Regions from separate parts of the Ochrobactrum teleogrylli genome, predicted to be linked through region 1. Evidence: predicted binding sites of a transcription regulator. Region 1 holds the regulator's gene; the other holds the start of a gene.
What was found. The regulator PhoB, encoded in region 1, activates phosphate uptake and scavenging genes when phosphate is short. The targets are predictions, from matches to a motif close to TGTCATNNANCTGTCAT.
Positions count from the first base shown of each region.

Region 1 (11,063 bases):
GCTGCACCGAAAAGTGCCGTCTTGAACGGCAAGACGCGATTGCCATCGGAGGTCGTGCCTTCGGGAAACAGCACCATGGCATCTCCCTCGCTCATCCGCGTGGCGATTTCAGAGGTTTGTTCGCCAGTCTTGCCGCGCCGCTCGCGCTCGACAAAAACGGTCCGCTGCAAAACAGCGAACATGCCGAAAATCGGCCAGTTGCGCACTTCGGACTTGGCGATGAACGACACCTGTCCGACCGAGGACAGGACAACAATGTCGCTCCAGGACGTATGATTGGCGACCAGCAACAACGGGCGACCGCGATGCATTTCGCCGACGGTGCGCACCCGAAAGCCGAACAACCGCGCAATCACGCGGTGGAAAAAATTGGGCAGGCTGCGTTTCCAGCCATTCCTGAGTTTCAGAAACACATATTGAACCGGGATCAGCGACAGGCTCAGCATGACCATGGCGGCGAGAACGAGAAAGACCCGGATCGCGCCGATCATTGCGGTCTCTTCAGATCGCGGCGCAGAACGAGCGCTGCCGAGCGCCCATTGGCGGTTTCGTAATAGGCCGGGCGATCACCGACCTTCTGAAACCCGAGACGCCGGTAAAGCGCCTGCGCCGCGACATTGGCTTCATCGACTTCGAGAAACAGCGTTTCCGCCCGTTCCTGATAGAGATAGCGCAACACCGCATCCATCAGCGCGCGACCGACACCCTGCCGTTGCACATCGCGAGAAACCGCGATGGTGAGAATTTCCGCCTCTCCGGCAACCAGCCGCGCCAGAACGAAACCGCAGGCGTCATTGGGCTTGCCTTCCGCACGGGCGACAAAGCCGAAAACCGTATCCTGCGCGATCAGCGAGCGAAAATCATCCGAGCTCCAGCCATGGTGAAACGCGACGGCATGAATGCGCTGGATCACATGGCTGTCCTGCGCGCTGAGCGCTTCCACCGAAACCTGTCGGCGACCGAAGCGACCGAATGGCAAGCCCATCATCGCCTATTCTCCGGCCTGCCTGCGCGGCAATGCAAACCCGACCTGCGGCTTGGCATCAGGCCCGCGCATATAAAGCGGCTTCGGCGCATCACCGGGCGCGCGCGCGGCTGCCAGGCGGGCGAAAGTGGCGATATTGGCGGTCGGTTCGACAGGACCAAGCGCAAACTTGTCGCCCAAGGCCTCGTTGATCGACTTTGCTGCCGATCCGGCCAGCACGGTATCGAGGGGCGCATTGCCAGCAAAAGCTTCCGCTTCCTCCCGCGACAGGACCGATGGCTTGGACAGGGCAGCACCATTGGCATCGAATGTCTGCGCGTAAATCTCGCCGCGATGCGCGTCGAGCAGGACGGCTACCGGCTTGCCCGGCATGTGTGTAATTGTCTCATCCGCCAGCGCCTCGAAGGCGGTGACGCCAATCGCCGGGGACCCGAGCGCCAGTGCAAAGCCTCGCGCCGCCGAAACACCGATGCGCACGCCCGTGAAAGAACCGGGGCCGATATTCACCGCCACGCGATCAATATCCTTAATCGCCACGCCTGCCTCGACCAGCGCGCGCCCGACATAATCCATCAGCACTTCGGCGTGCCCCTTGCCGATATTCTCGCTGATCTGAGCAAGAACGACATCGCGGCCAGCGTCATAGACGGCGGCGGCGCAATAGGAAGCGGCGGTATCGAGGGCGAGTATCTTCATGCACTTCCGGGTAAATGAGAATTGGCCCCGCGACAAGTCTAACCGTGCCGAAGCCGACACCAATTCATCGCCAAAGAGCAGCGGTTCTTATCATTTTCATCTTTTTCTGCGGAACAAAATCGGCTGACAGGCGTTTTTTCGTCGGGTGCGGGATGATTCCGTTTGCGCCTCTTTTCGACCGCCCCGACGCTGGCGATTCTCCCAATAGCTGCGAGCCAGCCAATCGCTCGCGCCTGATTGTGCAAAGGATATGAGGATAAAATGTCCAATAAGTCGACGCATGCAACCCGCAACGATCTTCCTTCCAACACCAAGACGTCCATGGTCGCGCTTCTGAACGAAAATCTGGCTGCGACCATCGATCTTGCACTGATCACCAAGCAGGCGCATTGGAACCTCAAGGGACCGCAATTTATTGCAGTGCACGAGATGCTCGACGGTTTCCGCACCGAACTTGACGATCACGTCGACACCATTGCCGAACGGGCGGTGCAGCTTGGCGGAACGGCCTATGGCACATCGCAGATTGTGGTGAAGGAAACGAAACTGAAGCCCTATCCGACCGATATTTATGCGGTTCACGATCATCTGGGCGCGCTGATCGAGCGTTATGGCGATGTCGCCAATCTTCTGCGCAAATCGATCAAGGATTCAGACGAGGCGGGCGACGACAACACGGCGGATATTTTTACCGCCGCTTCGCGCTCGCTGGACAAGGCGCTGTGGTTCCTCGAAGCCCATGTGCAGGAAAAGAATTGAGGCTTCAGCTCATCGCAATCATGAAGAAGGCCGGGAAATTTCCCGGCCTTTTCAGTTCGGTATGTTGAATTTTCAGCTGACCCATTCGCCGCGACGCATCACCGGCTCGCGGCTACCATCGGCCTTGATGCCATCAACGTCGATTTCACCGGAACCGATCATCCAGTCAATGTGGATGAGGCTGGAATTGCCGCCCTGCGCCTTGATCTGTTCCGGCGTCAGCTTGGCGCCGTCGATGAAGCACTTGGAATAGCACTGGCCGAGCGCGATATGGCTCGCAGCATTTTCGTCGAACAGCGTGTTGTAGAACAAGAGACCGCTTTGCGAGATCGGCGACGAATGCGGCACCAGCGCCACTTCGCCGAGCCTGCGCGCGCCTTCGTCCGTGTCGAGTACCTTCGACAGCACTTCCTCACCACGGCTCGCCTTGGCTTCGACAATCCGGCCCGCTTCGAAACGCACGGCGATATTCTCGATCAGTGTGCCCTGATGCGAAAGCGGCTTGGTGCTGGCGACATAACCATCGACGCGCAAGGCGTGCGGTGTGGTGAAAACCTCTTCCGTTGGAATATTCGGATTGCAGGTAATGCCGTTTTTCGCCGTTGATGCGCCGCCGTGCCACTCGTGGCCGTCGGCAAGCCCGACCGTCAGGTCCGTGCCCGGGCCCTTGAAGTTCAGAGCGCTATAAGCCTTGCCGTTCAGGAAACGGGTGCGGGTGCGAAGCGCTGCATTATGCGCGGCCCATGCGCCGATCGGATCTTCGACATCCACGCGTGAAGCGGCAAAAATGGCTTCGGCCAGCTTGCGGGTCGCAACCTCTTCCGGCTCATTCGGGAACATCAGCTTCGCCCATGCCACATTTGGATAGGAAACGATGTTCCAGTTGATATCGAAGCCCGCGATCTTTTCCAGCGCAGGCTGATAGGCCTTAGAATTTGCGCGATTGGCACGCGAAACCTTGGCGGCGTCCTGGCTGGACAGGAGCATCGGGTTGTCGGCAGCAATCGCAAGACGCGCCGCACCTTCCGAATAGGCCTTGGCCATACCCTGATAGAGCCAGTCCGCGGCGCGGTCGAAGCTTGCATCGGGCGCGTTTTCATAGCGGGCCAGCGCAATCTGATCATCGGCGAAGAACGGCGTCACCAGACCTGCGCCAGCCTTATAGGCGTGTTTGGCAATCAGCCGCACCAGCGGCAGGGCGACAACCGGCGCCGTGATGATCAGATCCTGTCCCTCGCGCAATTGCAGGCCGACGCGCACGGCGACTTCCGCCAGACGTTCGAGCTTTACCGGATCGATGACAGGATTTTGCATATCGTGAGCCATGAGCTGCGGGACCTCTTTTGATGCGAAGACGCGTCCCTTTAAAAAAAGAGCGCGGTTTGGAATCAGTTCTATACTCTCGTTATCAGTTTACCAAACGGCATAATTTCACCACTCTTTTTCATGCACCTGCGCTATTATTGAAGCAGCGGGCAGTTACACAGGACGAATGACGATGAACCGGAAACTACTTGTTTTGTTGGGGCTCGCAGGCCTGCTGGCTGGTTGTGTCACCATGACACCGGAAGAGCGCCGCGCCGCCGACGAACAGACATGTCTCGGCTATGGCTTCAAGCCACGGACCGACGCATTTGCCAACTGTCTGCAGCGGCTCGATCTCGACCGCCGGGCGGATCGCCGCGCCTGGGAAAACCGCGTCGATTTCTACGATCAGCCCATCATGCTCTATCAGCCGATCTATCGTCCGGTCGTGGTTCGTCCCCGCTAATAGCGATGGAATGCAGAACTCAAATAAAAAATGCGGGCCAATCGGAAAGATTAGCCCGCACCAAATCTGTTCAACTCAACTTATAGAGGCGTTTCCGGACGGTCCTGCGACAGAAGCAATGCGCCGATTGCATCGACCTGCTTCTGGTCTGCCGCCGCATAGCCAAGCGATTGCGGCTGGCTTGCCGGTGCCGACGTATCGAATTGCGGCTGATAGGACGCGACCTGCTGAATTTGCGGCTGCGCCGTCGCTACATCGTTGTTATGCGCAAGGCGATTGCCCCGCGCCTGCGGTCCAAGGCCGCTGCCACGCACAGAGGTTTCCATCTTGGACGCATCCGCCAGCGCGACCTGTACGGTTGGCGCTGCTGCCGGAACCGGTCCCGCCTGCGGCAAGGTCACGTCATAGGACGGGTCTTGCGGCAGCGACGGCGATTGCGGCGAATAGGCGAGCGCGAGGTTATATGGTTCCTGCGGCACCGGATTCTGCAACGAACCGTCGCGATTGCGTTTTTCGTAGAAGGAATTACCGCCGGCAACCAGCACATAGTGCATGTTGTTGTAGGGGAACTTCAGGCCTGCCGTATGGAAGAACATGGCGTTCTTCAGCTTCGGATGGCGCTGGCCTTTCAGCACGGCGTCGGCTGCGGCCTGAACATCGGGCAGCTTGCTGGATTCCATCTTGCGGGTGAGAACGCCGGGCGCGAACTGGTTCTTCTGGCCGACGACGCCGCAAATCGTATCGGGATAACGGCCCGATGCGAGGCGGTTCATCACAACCGTGCCGACAGCCATCAGACCATCGGAACTGGAGCGGTTCGATTCGAAGAACATGGCGCGCTCGAGGCACTCCTTGTCCCTTGCCGTATAGGTATAGGTCTTGACACCGTTGACCGACTTGACGTGACTTACGGCCGCCGTCTTCTCGGTCTTGGCTGTGGTGCCGGTCGTCGTGCAGCCCGTCACTACGAAGGGCGCTACGAGCAGTCCTGCCAATACAGGCAGCTTCCAATTACCAGCGCGCGTCAACGGCTCAGTCTCATATTCAGGACCCTTAACTGAAGCAGTCGATCCGAAGGCCAAAAATGACCAATACGGGTCTAGCTGCGGTGCAAGTCAAAGCAGGCTAAGATCAAAAATCAAACAACCTGCCATCGCTCGTCTTCTTCAAGGTTTTGGAATTTTTAGGCCAAAAAAAGGCAATGGGTCAAATTCCGAAATTGCTGAAACCATCGAAATGGTCGCAAATGAAACCCGAATCACGAGCGCAATTGTCCACACAAACCATTCAAAACTATTAATATTTTCTTAATGAACCTGCGGAAAAGAGATAAACCTTTGATTTGATGGAAATGATATTTCCTCAATACAGGTCACAACCCTGCCTTAATTCGCAACTGCTGTAAAATTTTGATATATCTTGCTTCATCAGGTTGGGAAAATCTGCGGCGTAACTGTTTTAGCAAGTCCTGCGCCGGTTCCTTCAACTTTGATACAAGAAGCGTAACATTCCGTGAGATTAGCGATTTACAGCCGTTTCAGCGTCTCCCGGACCGAATCGGCTGGCAAGGATAACAGGCCGCAAGAGCGCTTCAGAAAGTGATCGAGCCCGCCTTTCGATGAGGAAAGACGGGCTCGAAAAGAAGTTTTTTATCGACGCACGATCAGCCGAAAGAATATCCCGCGCCGCGTACCGTGCGGATCGGATCGAGCGCACGACCCAAGTTGATGGCCTTGCGCAAGCGTCCGACATGGACATCCACGGTGCGATCATCGACATAGATATCCGGTCCCCAGACACCGTCGAGAAGCTGACTGCGCGAGAAAACGCGGCCCGGCGACATCATGAAATATTCGAGCAAACGGAACTCCGTCGGTCCAAGACGGACTTCCTTTTCCTTGCGGTAAACGCGGTGCTGCTGACGGTCGAGCACCAGATCGCCTACTTTCAGAACATGCGACAGCAGGCTTGGATTGGCACGGCGCAGCATCGCCTTGACGCGGGCCAGGAGTTCCGGTGTCGAGAAGGGCTTCACGACATAGTCGTCGGCCCCGACGCTTAAACCCCGAACGCGTTCGCTTTCCTCGCCGCGCGCGGTCAGCATGATGACCGGCAGGCGTTCCGTCTCCGGCCATTGGCGCAGACGGCGGCACAGTTCGATGCCCGATACGCCGGGAAGCATCCAATCGAGGATGAGGAGATCAGGGACGTTCTCGCGCAGCGCGATTTCGGCCTCGTCGCCGCGCAGCATCGTGTCCACCTGATAGCCTTCGGCCTCAAGATTGTAGCGCAGCAGAACGCTCAGCGCTTCTTCGTCTTCCACCACAGCGATTTTGGGTACCTGTGACATCCATTATTCCCTATCTTAAACCGGCGAGCGGAAGATACACGTCCCCCCATCGACCGCGTGCCGCCGCGCTATTCACACATTCTCCACCGCATTTGGGAGCAATCCGGCAATCTGCCCTGATCGCTTCAAATGCAGCGCTTACTCAGGGCTTGCGTGCCTCATCCACGACGATGCCGTGGCTCAGGTCTTCCTTCGGTCGTTCGGCAGGCATCTGCAGGCCGGTCACGATGTAATAAACGGTTTCCGCGATGTTGGTCGCATGGTCGCCGATGCGCTCGATATTCTTGGCGCAGAACAGAAGATGCGTACAGGCGGAAATATTGCGCGGATCTTCCATCATATAGGTGAGCAGCTCGCGGAACAGCGAGGTGTACATGGCGTCGATCTCGTCGTCGCGATCACGCACGACATTGATCTGCTGCACCGAGCGCGACGAATAGGCGTCGAGCACGTCTTTCAGCTGGGTCAGCGCCAGTTCGGCGAGCGTTTCCAGACCGCGATAGAGCTTGACCGGCTGGCGGGATTCCGAAACGGCGGCAACGCGCTTGGCAATGTTCTTGCCCAGATCGCCAACGCGCTCCAGATCGGCGGAAATGCGGATCGAACCGATGATTTCGCGCAGGTCCACCGCCATCGGCTGGCGCTTGGCGATGATCATCACGGCCTTGTCGTCGATTTCGCGCTCGCTGGCATCCAGGATCAGGTCGTCGGAAATGACGCGCTGCGCAAGGGCGTTGTCGGCATTGACGATCGCTGCGACCGACTGTTCGACCATACGTTCCGCATGTCCGCCCATTTCGGCGATCTTGTGGGTGAGAAACTTCAGTTCCTCATCGTAGGAACGAACGGTATGCTGAGACGGCATGGTAGACCTCGTAATATAAATTGCGGGGAAGCCGCACTTCTGTTTGTTCTGACGCAATCCGCGCGCAAGGGTTGCTTTCCCCTGCCCCCGGTTTGTTAGCCGAAGCGTCCGGTGATGTAATCCTGCGTGCGCTTTTCCGTCGGCGCAGTGAACATCGTTTCCGTGTCGCCCACTTCGACCAGATTGCCGAGATGGAACATGGCGGTGCGCTGCGAAACGCGGGCCGCCTGCTGCATTGAGTGCGTAACGATGACGATGGTGTAGTTCTGGCGCAGTTCGTCGATCAGCTCTTCCACCTTGGCGGTGGCAATCGGATCAAGCGCCGAGCAGGGTTCGTCCATCAGGATGACTTCCGGGCTAACCGCGATCGCACGTGCAATGCACAGGCGCTGCTGCTGGCCGCCGGAAAGGCCCGTGCCCGCATCGTGCAGGCGATCCTTCACTTCCTCGAACAGACTGGCCTTCTGCAGGCTGGTCACGACGATTTCCTCCAGATCGGCCTTCGTGCGGGCCAGACCGTGAATGCGCGGGCCGTAGGCGACGTTCTCGTAGATCGACTTCGGGAACGGGTTCGGCTTCTGGAACACCATGCCGACACGGGCGCGCAGTTCCACCACGTCGATCTTCGGATCGTAGATATCCTCATTGTCGAGCGTGATCTTGCCAGCGATGCGGCAACCTTCAATCGTGTCGTTCATGCGGTTGAGCGAACGAAGGAAGGTGGACTTGCCGCAGCCGGAAGGACCGATCAGCGCCGTCACCATCTTTTCCGGAACATCCAGATTGACGTCGAAAAGGGCCTGCTTCTCACCATAGAATACGCAAACCTTGTCGCCGCGCATCTTTACGGAACTGGCGTTGGCGTTCATCTTTTCTCCTACGGCTTTCTCGAGAGTTCGTTCAGTCATCAAATTCATAGCTTCGACTCCCGTTTACCAGCGGCGCTCGAACCGGCGGCGCAGAATGATTGCTGCAATGTTCATCACGGCCAGGAACAGAAGCAAGACGATGATAGCGCCGGACGTGCGTTCCACAAAGGCGCGTTCTGCTTCATTGGCCCACATATAGATCTGGACAGGCAAGGCGGTCGCCGGGTCCATCGGCGTGGACGGAACATCCGCCACGAAAGCCACCATGCCGATCAGCAGAAGCGGCGCGGTTTCGCCCAGCGCATGGGCAAGCCCGATGATCGTGCCCGTCAGAATGCCGGGTGCGGCAAGCGGCAGCACGTGATGAAACACCATCTGCGTCTTGGACGCGCCGAGACCGAGCGCTGCTGCGCGGATCGACGGCGGCACGGCGCGCAGGGCGGCACGCGTTGCGATAATGATCGTCGGCAGCGTCATCAGCGTCAGCACCAGACCGCCGACCAGCGAGGCTGAGCGCGGCAGGTTGAAGAAGTTGACGAAGACCGCAAGCCCCAGCAGACCGAACACGATAGACGGTACAGCTGCGAGGTTGTTAATGTTCACCTCGATCATATCCGTCCAGCGGTTCTTCTTGGCGAACTCTTCCAGATAGATCGAAGCGGCGACTCCGATAGGCAGAGCCAGACCCAGCACGATCAGCATCATATAGAGCGAACCGACCAGCGCCACGCCGAGCCCCGACGTTTCCGGGCGGCTCGATGCGCCATAGGTGAAGAGGCCGGTGTTGAATGCCTCCTTCATGACGCCTTCTTCCGAAAGCGTCTTCATCCAGCCGACCTGACGGTCCGATACCTTGCGGCTCGTTTCAGGGACGGTCAGATCGATCTGCCCCTTGAAGGCGGAATCGATATCCGCACCGGCCAGAACCGGAACAGTTTGTGTCGTGCCGATGATGGCCGGATTGTCCATCACCATCTGGCGCAGCTGAACGCGCACGCCGTCGGAATAGAAGCGGCCAAGATCGCGCATGGCCGGGCGGTCGGTGGTTGCGACGCCGAGCTTTTCAGCCAGCGCATTGCGCACCAGAAGCGGATAGTTCGCGGCGATCAGCACGTTCGGATCGGTCGCCCGCTTGTTGCCCGGATCGATCACCTGCGCGTCGATCTGGACCGGAAGGTAGAGCGTCGTCTGCCAGAAGGCGGTGTAGCCCTTGGAGAAAACCGAGAACAGCAGCGCGCAGAGGAAGAACACGCCAATGGCGATTGCTGCGATGCCATAGAGGCGGAAGCGGCGTTCGGCAGCGTAGCGGCGTTTCAGTCCGATATCGCGGCGGGCGGGCTGTGCAGTCGCCGTACCGCTTGCGTTGAAGGTCGTATCGGTCATTATTCGTACTGCTCCCGGTACTTGCGCACGATATGCAGCGCAAAGATGTTCATGATCAGCGTCAGGACGAAAAGCGTGATGCCAAGTGCAAAGGCAACCAGCGTCTGCGGCGAGTTGAACTCAAGGTCGCCGGTCAGCTGATTGACGATTTTCACCGTGATGGTGGTCATCGCGTCGAATGGGTTGATGTTGATACGCGCCGCAACGCCTGCCGCCAGAACCACGATCATGGTTTCACCGATGGCGCGTGAAGCGGTCATCAAAAGTGCGCCGACGATGCCCGGGAGTGCCGCAGGCAGGACAACGCGCTTGACAGTTTCGGAGCGGGTGGCGCCAAGACCGAGCGAGCCGTCGCGCAGCGTGCGCGGCACGGCGGTGATGATGTCGTCGGAAAGCGACGACACGAAAGGAATAAGCATCACACCCATGACGAGACCGGCGGTCAAAACGCTCTGCGCCATGATGAAGCCCTGACCGCCCGCAATCGCGGCGGAAAGATCACGCAGGAACGGGCCGACCGTCACAAGGGCGAAGAAGCCGTAGACGATACTGGGAATACCGGCGAGCAGTTCAAGCACCGGCTTGACCACCGTGCGCACGCGCGGCGAGGCATATTCGGCCATGTAGATGGCGGCGAACAGACCGACCGGAACCGCGAACAGCATAGCGACCAGCGCGATATAGAGCGTACCGGCCAGAAGCGGGATCAGGCCGAACTGGCCCGTCTCACCGCCGGAACCGGCAGCAGCAAAGCGGGGATCCCAGACCGTGCCGAAGAAGAAATTCCACGGCGAAACCGACTGAAAGAAGCTGATCGTCTGAAACAGCATCGAGCAGATGATGCCGACAGTGGTCAGAATGGCGATGCCCGACGCCGCGATCAGCCCCCACAGCACGATGCGCTCGACATTGTTGCGGGCGCGCATGCGGCGGTTGATCGTGGAAAGACCGAAAATCAGACCGGCAACCGCAATGACCAGCGCCACGGCAGCGCCGATCGTGTGCGTGAGGTCCGTCGCCTTCTTCAGATAGAGGGCGATGGGCACCATATAGTCCTGACCCTCGGTTGCGAGAGCCACGCCCTTGTTGCCGAGAACCGAGCGCGCATCCTGATAGTTGGTCGGGAAGCTTTCCAGCTCAGCCGGTGTCAGGCGCTCAAGCCCGTTGGCGAGGCCGCGCACCATACCGAGCTGAAGGCTGCGATTGGTGTAAGAACCCTCCTCGACGGCATCGGGTAGTCGTGCGGTGGCGCTGTGATCGAGATAGACGGACGATCCGACAGCCCAGACGGCAAGAAACAGCACTGCAGGCAATGCAGAAACGAGGAAAACCCACCAGCCATGATAATGCGGGCGGGAATGCATTTTCTCGGCCGTCGATCCTTG
Region 1 covers NZ_JBBHKQ010000001.1:2,966,556-2,977,618, forward strand. The annotation lists gene olsA (lyso-ornithine lipid O-acyltransferase) at 1-491, opposite strand, end outside; gene rimI (ribosomal protein S18-alanine N-acetyltransferase) at 488-988, opposite strand; gene tsaB (tRNA (adenosine(37)-N6)-threonylcarbamoyltransferase complex dimerization subunit type 1 TsaB) at 992-1,681, opposite strand; gene dps (DNA starvation/stationary phase protection protein Dps) at 1,943-2,440, shown strand; gene WIX40_RS13880 (aminopeptidase) at 2,513-3,766, opposite strand; gene WIX40_RS13885 (hypothetical protein) at 3,933-4,211, shown strand; gene WIX40_RS13890 (cell wall hydrolase) at 4,292-5,239, opposite strand; gene phoB (phosphate regulon transcriptional regulator PhoB) at 5,875-6,561, opposite strand; gene phoU (phosphate signaling complex protein PhoU) at 6,704-7,426, opposite strand; gene pstB (phosphate ABC transporter ATP-binding protein PstB) at 7,522-8,343, opposite strand; gene pstA (phosphate ABC transporter permease PstA) at 8,359-9,678, opposite strand; gene pstC (phosphate ABC transporter permease subunit PstC) at 9,678-11,063, opposite strand, start outside.

Region 2 (11,063 bases), 2.9 Mb from region 1:
TGAGCAGCGCGATCAGCTGCGGACGGAAAAGGTCCGGGCGGCGGCAGTCGTAGGAAAGGGTAACAAGCGCATTCAGCGTGTCGAAATCGCCCTGAATCGCGCCGTAGTCGGTTTCAAGGCCCCAGAAGGCAGCGAGAACGGGACCCGGCACGCCATAGGTGTCTTCGACTTTCTTGAAGACATCGGCATATTTGACCAGATTTTCCTGGCCTTTTTTCAGGCGCGCTTCGGAGATGAGGCGCTTGGAAAATTCGGTGAAGGTCAGGTTGAAGACGGTCTGCTTGCGGTCCCGGTCGAGCACCTTCTGTTCAAGCGAGGCCTTGTGCAGCTCGCTGATACCCTTGTCGCCGACGCCAGCTTCACGTGCTTCCTTGGCCAGATTTTCGACCCACTGGCCGAGATCGGTTTCGCATTCGGGCTTGGGCATGTTCACGGCAGTTTCAGCCGGAGCCGCAGGTGCCGGAGACGCACTGGCGGTCTGCGCATGCGACACAGCGGTCGAAGCGAGCAGGGCGGCTGTCATGATGGAAGCAACAAACTTCATCGGTAACTCACACTATTTTGCAGGGCACAGGCTTGCCCTTCCGGGAATTGTTAAAGCTATTGCCCCAACAAGACCCGGAAATGAAGCAAAACTTGGTGCGATCAGCCAAACAGGCCCGTCTTAACGGCCCTTGTTGCTTTCCAGCCACTTTTTCCATGTGGCGGCGTCGCCCGCGAAGACATTGATATCCGCGTCGCCCTTGATGCCCGGAATGCTGCCCGTGCCGGTATATTGCCAGAAAGTCCACGGATGCGGGCCGTATTTTTCGTCCGGGTGGCCCGCGACCGAACGCAGCCAGAACGGATAGTCTGGAAGCTGGCGCAGGTCGTTATCGTCGAAGAAATCTACGGTCGTGTAGATGATCGGACGCTTGCCGTAATGCTTTTCGAGCGCTGAAAGGAAGATGCGCATTTCCTTGCGCACAACCGCCGCATTGGGCCGCAATTTGCAGGTCGGCGATTGCGGGTTCCATTCCATGTCGAGAACGGGCGGCAGCGCGGACGGGTCGCGCGGCACGTTCTGAATATACCAGCGCGCCTGTTCGATGGCCGGACGGCAGAAATAATAGAAATGATAGGCGCTGCGGGGAATGCCCGCCTCGCGTGTGCCATTCCAGTGTTGGGCAAAGCGGTGGTCCAGACGGTCGCCGCCTTCCGTCGCTTTGATAAAGGCAAAGGAAATGCCGCTGGCGCGGACCGCGCTCCAGTCCACACTGGTCTGGTATTTCGAAACGTCAGTGCCGTGGATCGGATAGTGCCAGGGCGTCTTGCCGGTCCAGTCATGCGGATCGCGGTCGCCGAAGCGCGGCGCCTTCACCGATCCCGATGGAGGTGGGATGCGGGCGACCGTGCCGTTCTTTTTCACATCGGAAAAATCGTAATCCACTGTCGTACAGGCCGAAAGCAGAAAAACGCCCATGCAGGAGGCAAAGCAGGGGCCAAGAAAATTGCGGCTGGCCAGACGGCTCATGAGACGTTTCATGCAGGGTTTCCGGTGTCGCGAATCAGTCCCTACAACGGTTACGCGATCGGCACCCGGTCGTCACCAGCCTGTGGCGTTGTTGCTCCTAATTTTATGCAAAAGCCCGGATGACGGCGATCCACGCAAAGCCGCGATAAAGCACGCGGCGTTCCACTGTGAGGCCGCGTTCGGCAGCAAGCCGTTCGCACACGGCGAACATGTCCTGACGCGGCGTGACATGAAACCAGTCGAGCCATTTATAGAGCCCGCGCTTGAACCATCGGGGCAGGCGACTTTGATCGCCGAAATCGACGATATGCAACTCGCCTTGTGGCGCCAGATGGCGAATGCTCTCGCGGATGACCGATTGCCATTGCGGGATCATCGATATGGCATAGGAAATGAAGATACGGTCGAAGCCTGTTTGATGGAAAAGCTGTTCGGGATCGAACTGCGCCGCATCGGCGCGTTCCAGCCGGGTGCGGCTTTCGATGCCCGCACGTTTGGCGGCACTGCGGGCCGTTTCCAGCATTTCTGCTGAAATATCGATGCCATAGAGTTTTGCATCGGGGTAGTGTTCGGCCGTCTTGACGAGGTTGCGGCCCGTGCCGCAACCGATTTCCAGAACGCTGCCGCCTTCCGGCACATTGAGCGTCGCGATCATCTGGTCGCGGCCCAGCAGGTAATATTTGCGGGTCGCATCATAAAAGTGGCGCTGGCGGCGATAGACCCGGTCCATCAGCCGCGCATGACTTGCGCCCTGACTGTTGCCCTGCCTGCCTTCAGTATTTTGCAGCATGTCACGCGTCCTTCAGGACATAAAGGTGAAAGCCGCCATAAATCGACGAGCGGTCGCGGTCATGCAATGCGCGGGATTCGTCTTCGCGGTATTCCCAGTGGTCGAGAATTTCCGGCGCGACGCGACCGGGCAGCAGGCTCGGCTCGGCGGCAGTGCGGAAAATCACGCGAGCGCCCGGTGCGGCAGTGCGTGTGATTTCGCTCCAGACGGCATTGAGCTGGTTGTCGTTCATCCAGTCCTGCGCGTCGAGAAGAATGTAGCGGTCCACCGAACCGGCGGGCTTGGCGGCGAGGAAATCGGTATAGTTGGCGTTCTGCACCGTCATGCGGTCGGCGCGCGCGCGAACCGTTTCGAAATTGGCGCGCGACAGATAAGGCGGCAGCGGGCCGGTTTCTTCGTTGCCGCTATAGCCGCGTCCGAAAGCCTGCCAGGCAAAGTAGTTCTCCGTCAGCGGAAAGCCGCAGGCGAGCTTTTCAAGGCGGCGGCGCAGCACCTCGGCCATATTGCCGTTTCCGGCGGTGGCCAGCGCATCATATTGCTGGGGCGGAATGCCAAGACCGAACAGCGAGGATTTGCGTGCGGTTGCCCAGCGCACCATGCGTTTTTCGAACAAGGGCGCAAGTGCGGTGTCGAAGAAGCTGCGCTGTTCTTCCATGCTGCGCGATTTAAGAATATCGCGCGGATCAATGCCATAGAGCCGCGCCACGCGATGGCCCATGCCGATGAATACGCCGAGCAGGCCGTGACGGTAAAGATCGCGCCAGAAGATGGAAATGCGCTGGCGACCGTTCCACTTGCGCTTTTCCCAGTAAGCGCGGCTTTCGGCATCAAGATGCGGACGCACGAAGCGCTTATAGGCAGCCAGATTGGTCTTGTCGTCAGCCTTGCCATAGAAGCGGTAAAAGGCGCTGTAATCTGGCAGGTTCTTGAGCGCTGCAAGCTTCAGCCGGTTAAACGCGACATGAGCTTCGTTGAGATCGACGGCCTCGACGCGGGCCGGATCGGCGGTGAGGTAGGAAAGCGCGTTGCAACCGCCAGACGCGATGGTGACGATGCGATGGCCGGGCTGGATGGCGAGGGCTGCCATGTCCACATCCGGATCTTCCCAGATTTGCGGATAGACCAGCCCCTTAAAGAGCCAGGCAAACAATCGTTCCGAAAAACCTGCGCGGGAAAGCGCATGGTTCTGGGTTACTGCACGCTTCAGAATAGTACCGTCGGCTGATTGGTCGGCCATGAATTCCCCTTTGGGACGAATCCCGTGCTTGGTTTCAAAAAAGTTAAACACTGGGCATGACATCGCTGTGACATGGGGGATTGACGGATTAATGCGGGATTAAGTGTCTGCAATATTGGCGTTTTATTACGGACAGTAAGACTAATTGAGAGAACCTTTCCTTTGGTCTGCCGTTTTCTTCTGTGACGGTGGGTATCGACAGGAGTTCTGTGCCTGATCCAACCGCAAAAGTGCCCGACCGGTAAGGAGCCGGATGGACACGAAGAAAGCAATGAAAAGAGCAGAGGGGTGTCTGCGCAAACTGCGCCATGCTCAACAGGGATGAGCTCGGATCGAGCAACCCACGCTAGGAAGGAGAGCCAAAATGAAGAAGTTTCTGATTACATCTGTTGCCGCTGTATCGCTTCTGGGCCTTGCCGCCTGCAACGACAAGAAGGATGACGGCGCAAGCAACGCTCCGGCACCGGCCCCGACGACGCCGGCCGCACCTTCGAACAATGATACGAACACCACGCCTGCAACACCGGCTCCGGCAAATCCGGGCACGGGTACGGGCGGTACTGCGCCTGCTAATTAAGCTCGGGTGCTATTTTGTATCAATAAAGCGCGGGCAAGTTACGGCTGGTGAGCTGTCATAGACCCGTGTGGTAAACGTCATACGAATGGCGATCCGGGAAACTGGATCGCCATTTGTCCCAGAAGGAAGTGTAATGCATGAACGATCCCGCGGCATTTTACGGGAAAGACGGCGCGCAAGCGATTTCCGTGTTTAAACGCAGGCTGTCTTCGGTTATGGCTTTGGTCATGAACCGTAACACCCTGTTTTTCGTTGCCGCCATTGTTCTGGTTGCGCTTGCTGCTTGCGGCAAGGGCAATGAGGAAAAGGCTGCCGCACCGGCGCAGGACGGCGCTGCTGTTTCCCAGCCTGCCGCACCAGCGGAAGGCGCATCGGAGAAAAAGGGGCCGGATCTCGTCAAGGCACTGCGCGAGAACGCCGGTTTGACCACACCCGAGGAACAGGCAGCTGCCATCGAACGCGCCCGTACTAATGCCGAATCTGCCGCAAAGGCTGTCGGGCAAAATGCCGAGCAGGCCCAGGCCGCCGGAGAAGCTGCCGCCGCGACGGCACAACGCTCCTTCAATGAACGCCAGAACGCCGTTCAATCCAATTAATTGGGAACAGCGTTCTCCTTTTTTGGTTTACACCATAACAGTTCAGGGCATTTCTTATCACAGACCGGTGATAAGCGCATATAAATCATTGTTTTTTCGACTTCGCTTCATGCAGGCGGTTTCCAGCCGCGACGGAATTTTGTAGAAAAGCCCCATGTCGATTTGGGTTCGCATCGGTGAGTTTGTGGCGTCAGTGACGTCGAACGCCATTACAGGCGTTATCGAGGCTGTGCGCACCGTTTTTGAAGGCGATGCCGATACGCGCAGGCGGGTGGCCTTCTCGATTGCCATGATCGCGCTCTCCGCAAAAATGGCGAAGGCCGACGGCGTGGTCACGCAGGACGAGATACGCGCTTTCCAGGATATTTTTGCGGTGCCGCAGGAAGAAACCGCGCATGTCGCCCGGCTTTACGATCTGGCCAAGCAGGATGTGGCGGGTTTCGAAAGCTATGCGCGCCAGCTGGCCGGACTTTGTCAGGAAGGCCAGACCGAGTGCCATCTTCTGGAAGATATTCTCGACGGACTGTTTCATATCGCCAAGGCGGATGGCTATGTCCATGAAAAGGAATTGGCATTTCTAACCGAAGTCGCCGGTATTTTCGGCTTTGACGAAGTTGCCTTCGACCGCATCGCGATCCGGCATGTGCAGCGTGGCGAGGGCGATCCTTATGCTATTCTGGGTCTTGAACGCGGGGTGTCGTTCGATACTGCGCGCAGCCGCTACCGTTCGCTGGTCAAGCAGCACCATCCCGACCGGCTGGTTGCCGAAGGTTTGCCGCTCGAATTTATTGCTATTGCCAATGCGCGCCTTGCTGCCATAAACGCGGCTTGGGCGAGCATAGAAAAGCATTTGGAGGCTGCGTGATGCAGACGTCGAGCGACGCAACCGGATTTCAGGATGAGGAATTGGCGGAACTGGCGCTGGAAAAGCCCGATTTTCCCGATGCCACGCTCGATCCTTCGCCCAATTTCGGCCCGCGCCGTGACGGCAAGACGCCGGTTTTTCTGATCCAGCATTATACCGGCCTTGCGACCGCGCAGGAGGCGATCGACATTCTGAAATCGCCCGAAATGCAGGTCTCGGCTCACTATCTCGTTCTAGAGGACGGGAAGGTGTTGCAGATGGTTTCGGAAAAGGCCCGCGCCTGGCATGCGGGCAAGAGCTTCTGGAAGGGCGAGACCGACATCAATTCGGCCTCTATCGGCATCGAAATCGTCAATCCGGGCGTTCTGCAAGACTATCCGCCGTTTAAGGATGCGCAGATCGAGGCGGTGATCCGCCTTAGCCGCGATATTTGTGAACGCCACGCTATTGCGCCGGAGAACGTGCTGGCGCATTCGGACATCGCACCGGCGCGCAAGACCGATCCCGGCCAAAGCTTTCCGTGGAAACGTCTGCATGAGGCGGGTGTCGGGCATTATGTGGAGCCGACGCCGATCCGCGGCGGACGGTTTTTGGCGCGGGGCGAACAGGGGCAGCCGGTGGAGGCTTTGCAGTCCATGCTGGCGCTCTACGGCTATGGAATTGAGATCACCGGTATCTTCGATGAAGCCACGGAAATCGTGGTTAAGGCATTTCAGCGTCACTTTCGGCCACAAAATGTAGACGGTGTGGCCGATGTTTCTACCATAGATACCCTCTACAGGCTGATTTTTTCCCTGCAAAATGTTACCGCCTGAGCAAGCAGTATCCATCGGGCGACTTTCGCAATTTAATTAGAATTTCGTTCAAAATTTCAAAAATTTAGCCGAATCACCTTTTAGACCTCGCTTAAGTGAGGGGGCGTCGACTCACGTCCGATTGAGTCGGTTTTGTTACAACCTGTAAGACGATTTTACTTTTGCAACCAATCTTCGGCTGCATTTCCCCTTCAGATCATCGATCAATCCCAGCGGAAATGGGCCTTGAGAGCTCATACCGGACGGGACCCGAATAAACGGATCGTCTCCCCCCAAGACGGGCGGTCCCCCATAAGAAACGTTCCAAGACGGTAGGTTATGAAAGTAAAATTTGTTATTGTTAGCGCCCTTGTTGGCGCGATGAGTTCGTTTGGCCTGAATCCGGCGCTTAGCGCCCCTGCAAGTGAACCAACCAACCTCGCAGCACTTCTCAAGGCGCGTCAGCAGAACAAAGTTGCTGAGGCCGACAAGGCGAAGCCTTCGGTCAAAAAGGCGTCCGTCATCACCAACCGCGCAGCCCCCGCAGGCAAGGGTTCGCGTTCCGGTTCGTCCAAGTCCGGCGGCGCCAGCCGTTCGGTCAAGAGCGGCAGCGGCTACTCACAGATCATCAACCGCTACGCTTCCACTTATGGCGTACCGTCCTCGCTCGCTCATGCGGTCGTGCGTCACGAAAGCAATTTCCAGCCGAATGTGCGCGGTGCTGCAGGCGAAATTGGCCTGATGCAGATCAAGCTCTCGACGGCGCGCGCCATGGGCTATTCCGGCTCGGCCAAGGGGCTTTATGAGCCTGCCACGAACATCCAGTACGGCATGAAATACCTCGCCATGGCCCAGAAGCTTGGCGGCGGCAGCACCTGCGGCACGATCCTGAAATACAATGCCGGTCATGGCGCAAAGCGCATGAACCCGATCTCTGCGAAATATTGCAGCTCGGTGAAGGCATATATGGCCGGACTTTAAGCATCGCTTTTGGAGTTCGCTCCAGAATTTGCGTCGGCGGTTGCGTAGAGTTTCAAGCCGTTTGATGTGAACGAAAAGCCGGTAGCGGTTTTGCTACCGGCTTTTTTGTTGCTTTTTCGGGCAGAAGCGAATTTATACGCGGTGTCAGTCGGTCGGGCAGCCGCGCTTGTCATATGCCGAAAGGCGGCAGGTGAGGAAAGTCCGGGCTCCAGGGAAACACGGTGCCGGGTAACGCCCGGCGGGGGTGACCCCAGGGATAGTGCCACAGAAAGTAAACCGCCTCGTCTTCCGTATCGTTGTGCAGAAGCTGCAACGACAGGGATGACGAGGTAAGGGTGAAAGGGTGGGGTAAGAGCCCACCGCGTCTGCAGCAATGCAGACGGCACGGTAAACCCCACCGGGAGCAAAACCGAATAGGGACGGCGCGCCGGTTCGCAAGGACCGGCAATCGGTTTCCGGATCAGTCGTCCGGGTGGGTTGCAAGAGGCGGGTGGCAACATCCGTCCCAGATGAATGGCTGCCACGTCGGGCGAAAGCCCGGCCATACAGAACCCGGCTTACAGACCGGCTGACACTTCTTCGATAGCGAAAAAGCCCGGCTTTGAGCCGGGCTTTTTGCTTGTGCGCAGTTGCTTGGGAGGCGTTGCGCGGATCCTTCATTTTAACGCGCATCTTTTCCGAAAACCGTTTCACACTTTTCGGGATGCGCTGGATTAATCAGATCGGTACGCCGGTGAAGAAGTCATAGATGAGCTTCAGGTTCAAAACGACGATGATAATGGCAGTGATGGCGGCCAGAAGCGTGACCCAGCGCGGCGCGACCAGCGAGCCCATCTTCTTCTTTTCCGCTGTGAACATGACGAGCGGAATGACCGCGAAGGGCAATTGCAGGCTGAGTACAACTTGCGACAGGATCAGGAGTTCCGTAGTGCCCTGAGAACCGTACATGATTGTCACGGCGGCGGCGGGCACAATGGCCACAAAGCGGGTGATGGCGCGGCGCAGCCACGGCTTCAACCGGATACGGATAAAGCCTTCCATGACGATCTGCCCCGCCATGGTGGCGGTTATGGTCGAATTCAGGCCGCAGCACAGAAGCGCGATGGCAAAAAGCGTGGGGGCCAGCGATGATCCGAGCAGCGGGTTGAGCAGGGCATGCGCCTTGTCGAGGTCTTCCACGCCGGTATTGCCGGTCGCATTGAAGCTGGCTGCGGCGAGGATCAGGATCGATGCATTGACCAGCAGCGCGAATGTCAGCGCGATGGTGGAATCAAGCGTCGAATAGCGGATGGCTTCGCGCTTTTCAGCGGTCGTATGCCCATAGTCGCGGGTCTGCACGATGCCCGAATGCAGATAGAGATTATGCGGCATGACCGTCGCGCCGATAATGCCGAGCGCTATATAAAGCATGTCCGGGTTCCGGATGATCTCGACCGTTGGCGCAAATCCGAGAATGACCTCGTTCCATTTCGGCTGCGCCATCAGGATCTGGATCAGGAAACAGAGCGCGATGACGGCCAGAAGCGTCATGATGAGAGCTTCGACGCGGCGGAAGCCCTTATTTTGCAGATAGAGCACCAGAAGCACGTCGGCGGCGGTGATAATGACACCGAGTTCGAGCGGAATGCCGAACAGAAGGTTGAGGCCGATGGCTGTGCCAATGACTTCGGCAAGATCGGTGGCGCAGATCGCCAGTTCCGCCAGCAGCCAGAGCGGCCAAGCGAGAAAACGGGGATAGGCGTCGCGGCAGGCCTGCGCCAGATCGCGGCCAGTCGCGATTGCGAGCCGTGTGCAGAGCGCCTGCAACAAAACGGCCATCAGGTTGGACAGCAGCACGACCGACAGCAGCGCATAGCCGAAGCGGGAACCACCGGCGAGCGAGGTCGCCCAGTTGCCAGGGTCCATATAGCCGACGGCGACCAGATAGCCGGGGCCGACAAAGGCCATGGCCCTGCGAAAGCGCGAACCGGAGCGGTTGACCGCCACGGAGCGATGAACATCGGACATTGAGGCTTCGCCGCGATCCCGCCGCCAGCCTTCAAAAGTGACGTCATGACCTTCGGAGGGGCCCGCTCCATGGGGTGTCATGCTAAATACCTTTATTACCAATATGCACTTGCAAACTATTTGCATTTAATAATGGCAGACGGGTGGCGCGTCAATAGGGGGAGGAGGGAGGGCAGTAGGGGAATAGGGGAATAGGGGAATAGGGTAGGAACTCGTAGCCCCGAAAAAAACGCTTGCGCTGAAGAAGCGCCCGCGATCCTCTTCCCTTACTCCCCTCAATATTCCTGTGCGCTCATGTAAAGGATAACGCTTCATTAAGCTTAATATCCGATAACTGACGAACGAATCCGTCATGACGACAAATGGTCGGAATCCGCAGACAGAAAACAGGATAGCGGGGGCAACTCCCGGGAAAGGATCGGAATGATGGCGAGCCTCGGCGGAGACAAATCTCAAGCCGAAGGGGCTGAAGTCCGTCACGTTCCGGTGTTGATCTCCGAGGTGATTGACGCTCTCAAGCCCAAGCCCGGCGAAGTCATCGTCGACGGCACCTTTGGGGCAGGCGGCTACACCCGTCGCATATTGGACGAGGGCGCCGAAGTGATCGCGATCGACCGCGATCCGACGGCCATCGAAGCCGGACGCGCCATCGAAAAGCAGTTTCCAGGGCGTCTGCATCTGGTGGAAAGCCGGTTTTCGGCACTGGATTCCGCCGTTGCGCAAGTGAAGGGAGCAGGCAGCAAAGTGGATGGCGTTGTGCTCGATATCGGTGTTTCGTCGATGCAGATCGATGAAGCCGAGCGCGGCTTCTCCTTCCAGAAGGACGGGCCGCTCGACATGCGCATGTCCAGCAAAGGTCCCAGCGCTGCCGATGTTGTTAATCGCCTGAAGATGGGCGATCTGGCGCGCATTTTCAATTTCCTCGGTGAGGAGCGTCATGCAGGGCGCATCGCGCGGATGATCGAGAAGCGCCGCGAGGCGCAGCCGTTCACCCGCACGCTTGATCTCGCCAATGCGATTGAAACGCTGGTCGGTCGTAATCCCAAAGTGCCTATCCATCCTGCGACGCGCGTGTTTCAGGCATTGCGCATCTACGTAAATGATGAGTTGGGTGAACTGGCCCGCGCATTGCTGGCAGCCGAACAGGTTTTAAAGCCCGGCGGTCGGCTGGTGGTGGTGACGTTCCATTCGCTCGAAGACCGCATGGTGAAGCGCTATTTCGCGGATCGTGCAGGCGGCAGTGCGGGTTCACGGCATATGCCCGAAACCCATGTGCGCCATCCAAGTTTCACGCCCGCCGTCAAGGGCGCTGTCGGGCCGACGCCGGAAGAAGAAGCCCGCAATCCACGTGCGCGCTCGGCGAAGCTGCGCGCAGGAGTGCGGACTGATAATCCGTCGCTTGAAGATGATCTTTCGCTGTTCGGGCTTCCCAAACTGCCTGAAACGCATGAACTAAGCCGGAGTTGAACGAGTGCTGCGTACTTTTGATCTCATCATGATTGCGGCGATGTTGGTGGCAGCGGCTGTCACCTACACCATCAAGTATGACGCGGAAAAGCAGATCGCGGTCATTGCCAAGCTGACGCGTCAGATCAATTCCGAGCGCGACACGATCACGCTGCTGCGCGCCGACTGGGCGCTCATGACCCAGCCGGGCCGTCTGCAAAGCCTGACGGGCGTTTATGAAAAAGAACTGAACCTGC
Region 2 covers NZ_JBBHKQ010000001.1:108,427-119,489, forward strand. The annotation lists gene WIX40_RS00585 (lytic murein transglycosylase) at 1-544, opposite strand, end outside; gene WIX40_RS00590 (glycoside hydrolase family 25 protein) at 665-1,513, opposite strand; gene WIX40_RS00595 (class I SAM-dependent methyltransferase) at 1,617-2,303, opposite strand; gene WIX40_RS00600 (BtaA family protein) at 2,305-3,540, opposite strand; gene WIX40_RS00605 (hypothetical protein) at 3,905-4,117, shown strand; partial or broken gene WIX40_RS00610 (antifreeze protein) at 4,262-4,713, shown strand; gene WIX40_RS00615 (J domain-containing protein) at 4,868-5,578, shown strand; gene WIX40_RS00620 (N-acetylmuramoyl-L-alanine amidase) at 5,578-6,393, shown strand; gene WIX40_RS00625 (lytic transglycosylase domain-containing protein) at 6,712-7,353, shown strand; RNA gene rnpB (RNase P RNA component class A) at 7,498-7,929, shown strand; gene WIX40_RS00635 (Nramp family divalent metal transporter) at 8,071-9,441, opposite strand; gene rsmH (16S rRNA (cytosine(1402)-N(4))-methyltransferase RsmH) at 9,784-10,827, shown strand; gene ftsL (cell division protein FtsL) at 10,832-11,063, shown strand, end outside.
Region 2: a site for PhoB is predicted at 3,597-3,613, ahead of WIX40_RS00600 (BtaA family protein). Genes of this name have one in related genera too.